Regions from separate parts of the Luteimonas sp. Soil_C_5 genome, predicted to be linked through region 2. Evidence: predicted binding sites of a transcription regulator. Region 2 holds the regulator's gene; the other holds the start of a gene.
The links. The regulator FliA, encoded in region 2, starts transcription of late flagellar genes. The targets are predictions, from matches to a motif close to TAAAGTTTNNCNNNCNNNGGCCGATAA.

Region 1: AC3A5K_RS07765 (GGDEF domain-containing protein) is a predicted target of FliA. The motif match lies at 1,611-1,637, and genes of this name have one in related genera.

What each region holds. Positions count from the first base shown of each region.
Region 1 is NZ_JBDGKA010000002.1:719,334-722,734, forward strand. It holds gene AC3A5K_RS07760 (LysR family transcriptional regulator) at 1-127, shown strand, start outside; gene AC3A5K_RS07765 (GGDEF domain-containing protein) at 300-1,469, opposite strand; gene AC3A5K_RS07770 (FKBP-type peptidyl-prolyl cis-trans isomerase) at 1,885-2,238, opposite strand; gene AC3A5K_RS07775 (YaaW family protein) at 2,375-3,401, opposite strand, start outside.
Region 2 is NZ_JBDGKA010000001.1:586,798-590,198, reverse strand. It holds gene AC3A5K_RS02945 (chemotaxis protein CheA) at 1-297, opposite strand, end outside; gene AC3A5K_RS02940 (protein phosphatase CheZ) at 487-1,089, opposite strand; gene AC3A5K_RS02935 (chemotaxis response regulator CheY) at 1,086-1,478, opposite strand; gene AC3A5K_RS02930 (RNA polymerase sigma factor FliA) at 1,536-2,291, opposite strand; gene AC3A5K_RS02925 (P-loop NTPase) at 2,288-3,145, opposite strand; gene flhF (flagellar biosynthesis GTPase FlhF) at 3,132-3,401, opposite strand, start outside.

The DNA of each region.
Region 1 (3,401 bases), on a different contig from region 2:
TGCGCTCGTCGCCGCGTCCGCCGATGCGGCCTGCGTCATCCCGGTCGACATCCGCCTGTTCCGACGCAAGGCGCCCCTCGGCCAGGACGCCGAAGCCTTGTGGCTGGCGTTGACCGCCACGCGCTGAATCGACGCGCCGCACCTCGCAACACGTCGCCTCGGCGATGCGCGGATGGCGTGGCGCTGGCGAACATCGATCGACGCGACGACGTGCATCCGGAGCCGGACGCTGCCGGGCCACTGCGTGCAGCGATTTCGGTACGCAGCAACGCGCGCCCGCACGCCGTGAGGCCGGCACCTCAAGCGCTTGGAATCGCGTGCTCTTGCGCCACCCGGTTGCGTCCCGCGTGCTTGCCGCGATACAGCGCCGCGTCCGCCGCCTGCATCGCCTTCGCCCGCGACGCGACGTCGTCGAAGCACCCGGAGATGCCCACGGTGACGGTGCAGTGCACCGCCTCGCCATCCGGCGCCTGCAGCAGGACGGTCGATGCCACGGCGGCGCGGATGCGCTCGGCCACCTGCAGTGCGGTGGCATCGTCAGCGCCCGGGCAGACGGCGGCGAATTCCTCACCGCCCATCCGGCACACCAGATCGCCCGTGCGCACGGCGCTGCGCAGGACATCGCCAAGCGCGCACAGCACCGCGTCGCCGGCCTGGTGACCGTGCCGGTCGTTGATGTCCTTGAAGTGGTCGACGTCGATCAGCAACAGGCGGGCGCCGGCGTTCGGACGCCGCAGACGCGCGTCCAGCGCCTCGGTCAAACCGCGGCGGTTGAGCAACTGCGTCAATGGATCACGCGCGGCCATGTCGCGCAGCTGGTCGGTCAGGCGACGCAGCACCAGCCAGACGATGAACGGCGGAATGATGGTCGCCAGCGAGCACATGTAGACGTAGAAGACCACCTGGAACTGGCCTTCCATGTTCAGCGCCGCCAGGCCACCGGCCAGCAGCCTGGCCAGCTTGAGCACGTTCAACACACCGATGCCGGCGATCAGCGCGGCGAACAGCAGCGCCTCGCCGCGAAAATCGCGGGCGAACGTGCGCAGCCCCGCCAGCAGCACGACCACCATGGCCGCGAACCAGAGTGCGCAAGCCGCGGAGAGCATCGCGTAGCGCGCCACGGGCCCCCAGACCCACTCCACCAGAACCTGTGCAGCCGCGTAGCCCAGTCCAAGCGCCGCCAGCGGCCAGCGCAACGGAAACGGCCGACCGAAGAAGCGCAGACCGCCGACGCTGTACGCCAGCAGCGCGCAGAGCGTGAGCGCGTGATTGACCACGCTCATCCAGCTCAAGCCCGCCGGCCCTTCCAGCAGCTGCAGCACGTACGCCGCGCCGAGGGTGAGGTTGCCCACGGCGAACGCATCCGTGCCCATCTTCTCGGCCCCCAGGCGCCTGCTGATGAGCAGGAACATCGCCGTGAAGCTCAACAGGTAGACACACAGCATGCCGACGAGAAGCGTGGCGATCATCAGGCGTTCGAAGTCCGGATCAGGACGTGGACGGACGGCCCGCACACCCACCGCGGCCGATGGAGACACGGACGACGTGCGCAATTGGATGGCGGGACAGGCAGGGCCGCCACCGCCCGAATCGACGGTGACAGCCTGATATCAGCGGCTGCGCGGCGGTTAACTTGAACCCGCGTCCGCGCGCCGGGGGCTGCACGCCCAAGCAGCCACCCGGGCCCTACGGCCTGGCCTGCCCGGCCAGGTGTGGTCGATCAGGCCGCCATTGCAGCCGTGATGGCTCAAGGCCGGGCGCCTGGCACGGGTGGGCTTCGGTTATCTATCGCCCGCGATCCGGGGGGAAGACGTTCAAGGACGGGGACCCGGCACGGTGGATTCGATCCAGCACCGTGCGTCCCCTTTGCATATGGCGCCGGTGTCAGGCGCCCAGCAGCTCGACGTCGAACTTCAGCGTCGCGTTGGGCGGAATGACGCCACCGGCGCCGCGTGCGCCGTAACCCAGGTTGGCCGGGATGATCAGCGTACGCTGGCCGCCTTCCTTCATGCCCTGCACGCCCTCGTCCCAGCCTTTGATGACCATGCCGCCGCCCAGCGGAAAGATGAAGGGCTCGTCGCGATCCTTGCTCGAATCGAACTTCGCGCCCTGCTCGCCGTTCTCGTACAACCAGCCCGTGTAGTGCACGGTCACGTTGCGGCCGGGCTGCGCTTCCTTGCCCGTGCCGACGACGGTGTCTTCGTACCGCAGGCCGGACGGCGTGGTGATGGAGGTCATGGCGGGATCCTTTGTCGAATGCGGAAACGGGTCGCGCAGTTTAGCGGCCGATGCAGTATTCGGCGCTGGCGGACTGTGTCTGATTTGTAACCCGATGAGTGAACCTGGCAACCTCACCAAGTTCGCTTGAAGGCAGTCAGAGAACAGCAGCCTCGCAGATTTCGCCATTCCTCAGCGCTACCAGCAACTCGACTGGTTGCATGTTGTCGAGCATCATCGCGTCGAAGCTGCTGGCAAGTTGTAGCGTCTCAGTCCGAAGAGAAGGAAGAGTGGCCTGACGAGCAATTTGGACCAGCTCGCGGTTGGCCTGCAGTTCAATGCGGCTGTCGCCGAGGGAGGAGGAAAACCGGGCCAGATGACCTTCAATGGCTATCTCGATCTGCGCGATCATGCCGGCGCTGCCAAGCATATGCTCCAGATCCGCGCGGATGACGGCTTCCCGGTGACGGACGGTCGCCTGAACACCTTGGAAGTTGCACAGCAGACGACAGGCCATCATTCGTGCGGCAAGACAGAGTTTCCATTGATGGGATAGCTCGTAGAAGTCGCTTTGCAGCCCTGTAAGCTTCTCTCGGAACGAACTCATGCCGAATTTGCCGTCATCCCTAGCATTCTGGATGCCACCGCTTACCGCACTCAGGTCCGATCTGAGGTGATTTTGCACCTTTAGCAGGTTGGATTCCGCATCCTCGAGCTTCTGCTCCAACGCCGCACGCAACTCGCCCTGAAGAATAGGCGAGGAAATCTGCTGCAGGTAGTCAATCGCTGAGGAGATCTCGGCCTCTCGCTCGCGCTTTTGGAATGATGCAATCCTGTCCACACCCAACTTAATTTCATCTAGCTTGGCGCTGATATCCGCGAGGTGCTTCTGCGCCAACGCGAAGGAGGCGACGTTGAACAAGGCGCCGGCATTGACCACTTGGCTCAGGTCACCATCAAAAAGACGAGCCTGCTCCGTGATCTGCCTGCCGTCGTGGCTCCAGCCACGATAGCCATTGCCATCCTTGGCCAGCTTTAGCGGCCCATCGATTACGACTTTCATGAACCTTTCGCCATTTACTTCGTTAGCCATAACTGCTGTAGGGGCGACCTGCATTAGCGGGGATAGTCGACTAATGCCTGACTTCTTGTTGTCCAGCAACACAGAATTCTCGGGCAGCGCT
Region 2 (3,401 bases):
CATCGCCTGCAGCCAGTCCAGCGACTGCTGCGCGGCGTCGAAATGGCGCGGCAGCAGCGCGGTCTGGCCGGCACGCACCATGCCCAGGGTTTCCTCGGCCGCGTGGCACAGCTCGACCAGCGGCGTCGCGCCGAGGAAGCCGGCGCCGCCCTTGAGCGTGTGGAATGCGCGGAAGACCGCGTTGAGACGCTCGCGGTCGTCGGGCGTCTGTTCCAGACCGACCAGCTGGCCGCCGAGGTCGTCGAGCAGTTCGCGGGCTTCGAGGACGAAGTCGGCAACGATGTCGGGCGACTGCATCAGCGTCGACCCGCGCCGGTGGACCGGGCGATCGCAGCGCCGCCGGTGCACACGTCCGCCCGTCCGGCAGCACAGGCGTGCGCGCGCAGCGGCGTGATCAGGCGTTCGTGTTTCGACATCAGCATTCCCGTTCCTGCCGCGCGCGCGAGGGGACGCGGCGCGGTCTGTTCCAACCGCGTGGTGAGATCTTCAGAGCCCCAGATGCGACAGCAGATCGTCCGCGTCGCTCTGGCCGACCGTGTTGCGGTCGAGGCCGGAAACCGACGGTCCGTTGCCGCGCTGGTTGTCTTCCTTCGGCGGCAGACCGAGGGCACCGAAGCCCTCGTGCACGCCGCGGACGATGCCGGCGACGCGGCGGATGATCTGGCCGCCGAGGTCCTGGTGGCTCTGCGCCAGCGCCATCTCGCGCAGGTTCTCGCGCAGCGATTCGACGGTGGCGATCTGGGTCTCGTCGAGCGGACCTTCCTTGAGCCGGGCGACGAGCGCGCGGCTTTCGTCGATCAGGTCCAGCGTGCGGTGTGTGGCCTGTTCGGTCATCTCGACCACGTGGTCCAGACGCGCGCAGGCATCATCCAGACCGCTGCCTTCGGCGGGCGTGGGCGGCAGGGTGTCCAGCGCCTGCGACAGTTCGCGGGCGAGCCGGCCGAGGCCGGTGACCAGGGTGCGCGCGCGCGCATTGGCCAGCGCGTCGACCTGCCGGCGCCAGCCGTCCTCGTCGCCGCGCTCCAGCGCTTCCAGCGCGTCGTGCAGCAGGTTGGCCAGACGGGTGCGTTCGATGTCGGGCGTCGTCATGCCGCGGTCCCCAGGCGCTCGAAGATCTTGCCGAGCTTCTCTTCCAGGGTCTGCGCGGTGAACGGCTTGATGATGTAGCCGTTCACGCCGTTCTGCGCGGCCTCGATGATCTGCTCGCGCTTGGCTTCGGCGGTCACCATCAGCACCGGCAACGCGCGGAACCTGGGATCGGCGCGGATCTCGCGCAGCAGCTCGATGCCGGTCATGCCGGGCATGTTCCAGTCGGTCACCACCAGCTCCACCGCATCCTGGCGCAGCACGGCCAGCGCACTGTGGCCGTCTTCCGCCTCGACCGTGTTGTTGAAGCCCAGATCGGACAGCAGGTTCTTGACGATCCGGCGCATCGTCGAGAAATCGTCGACGATCAGGATGCGGATGTTCTTGTTCAAAACGTGTTCCTCGAAAAAAGCGTGCTGCGATACGGGGTGGGGCACGGGCCCCGGAGGTCAGTCGTCGGCACCGAAGCCGGTGTCCGCAAGTTCGAAAGCGGTGAGGCGGCCGCGCAGGCGGACCACGGCCTGGCCATGGATCTGGCAGACGCGCGATTCGCTGACGCCGAGCACCGCGCCGATCTCCTTCAGATTCAGTTCCTGCTCGTAGTACAGCGACAGCACCAGCTGCTCGCGCTCGGGCAGGTGGCCGATCGCGCCCATCAGCTCGCGACCGAACTCGCCGCGCACCAGCGCTTCCTGCGGCGTCGGGCCGCCGCGACGGTTGACCGGCTCGACCTCGCCGTGGTCTTCGATGTGCGAATCCAGACTCAGCACCTGGCCGCGCGCGGCGTCTTCCAGCAGGCGCTGGTATTCGCCCAGCGGCAGGTCGAGTTTCGCTGCGACCTCGTGCGCGCTGGCGGCGCGGCCGGTGCTCTGTTCGATCTCGCGGATCGCGGCAGCGGCTTCGCGGGCGCGCCGGTGCACGGAGCGCGGCACCCAGTCGCCACGGCGGATCTCGTCGATCATCGAGCCGCGGATGCGGATCGAGGCATAGGTCTCGAACGACGCGCCCTGTTCGGCGTCGTAGCTGCGCGAGGCCTCGAACAGGCCGATCATGCCGGCCTGCACCAGATCGTCGATCTCGACGCTGGCCGGCAGTCGCGCGGCCAGGTGATGGGCGATGCGGCGGACCAGTTCGGCGTGCTGGACCAGCGGATCGACCGTGGCCGTGCGTTGCACCGCCTGGTACTGGCGAGCGGCGAGGTTCATGCGGTCGCTCCCTGGCGCAGCATGCGCTCGACGAAGAACTCGACGTGGCCGCGCGGCGCGGTCGGCGCCTGCCAGCGCGAGATGCGACGGGCGATCTCGATCAGCGCACGCGCGGACGGACTGCCGGGATAGGCCAGCACCACGGCCTGCTGGCGCTGCACGGCCATGCGCAGCCAGTCGCACTGCGGCACCGCGCCGAGGTAGTTCAGCGACACGTCGCCGATGAAGCGCTCGCACACGCGCGAAAGCTTCTCGTGCAGATTGCGGCCTTCCTGCGGGCTGCGGACCATGTTGGCCACCACCTGCACGCGGTCCACGCCGCGCTCGCGCGCCAGCACCTTGATCAGTGCGTAGGCGTCGGTGATCGAGGCGGGTTCGTCGCAGACCACGACGATCGCGTCCTGTGCGGCCTGGCAGAAGGTCAGCACCGAATCGGTGATGCCGGCGGCGGTATCGACGACCAGCAGGTCGAGCTCACGCTGCAGGTCGTTGAAGACGTTGACCAGACCGGCATGTTCGGCCGGACGCAGTTCGGCCATGTGCCGGCGGCCGGACGCCGCCGGGACCACCAGCACGCCGCCGGGTCCTTCGATGATCACTTCGTCGAGCGAGCAGCGGCCGGCGACCAGGTCGGCCAGCGTGCGCTGCGGCGACAGGCCCAGCAGCACGTCCACATTGGCCAGGCCCAGGTCGGCGTCCAGCAGCAGCGTGCGCTGGCCCATGCCCGACAGCGCGACCGACAGGTTGGCCGAGACGTTGGTCTTGCCCACGCCGCCCTTGCCACCGGTGACGGCGAGGGTGCGGACAGGCTGGAATGGGGTGGCGGACATCGGCAGGCGCTCAGGCGACGGCATGGTCGTGATTCCGGAATGCGTGCTCCGGGACAATCGGCTTATCGGCATCGCGGCGGAGATCTTCAAGGCGGAGCACCAGATGGGCGGCATTGGCCCGGTGCAGGTCTTCGGGAATGCGCTGGCCGTCGGTCACCCAGGTCAGCGGCAGCTGGTGGTCGACCGCCACCGACAGGGCGCTGCCCAGGCGGCCGGTTTCGTCCAGCTTGGTCAGCACCACGCCCTGCGGGCGGGCGTTCTCGAACCGGCGCACCACTTC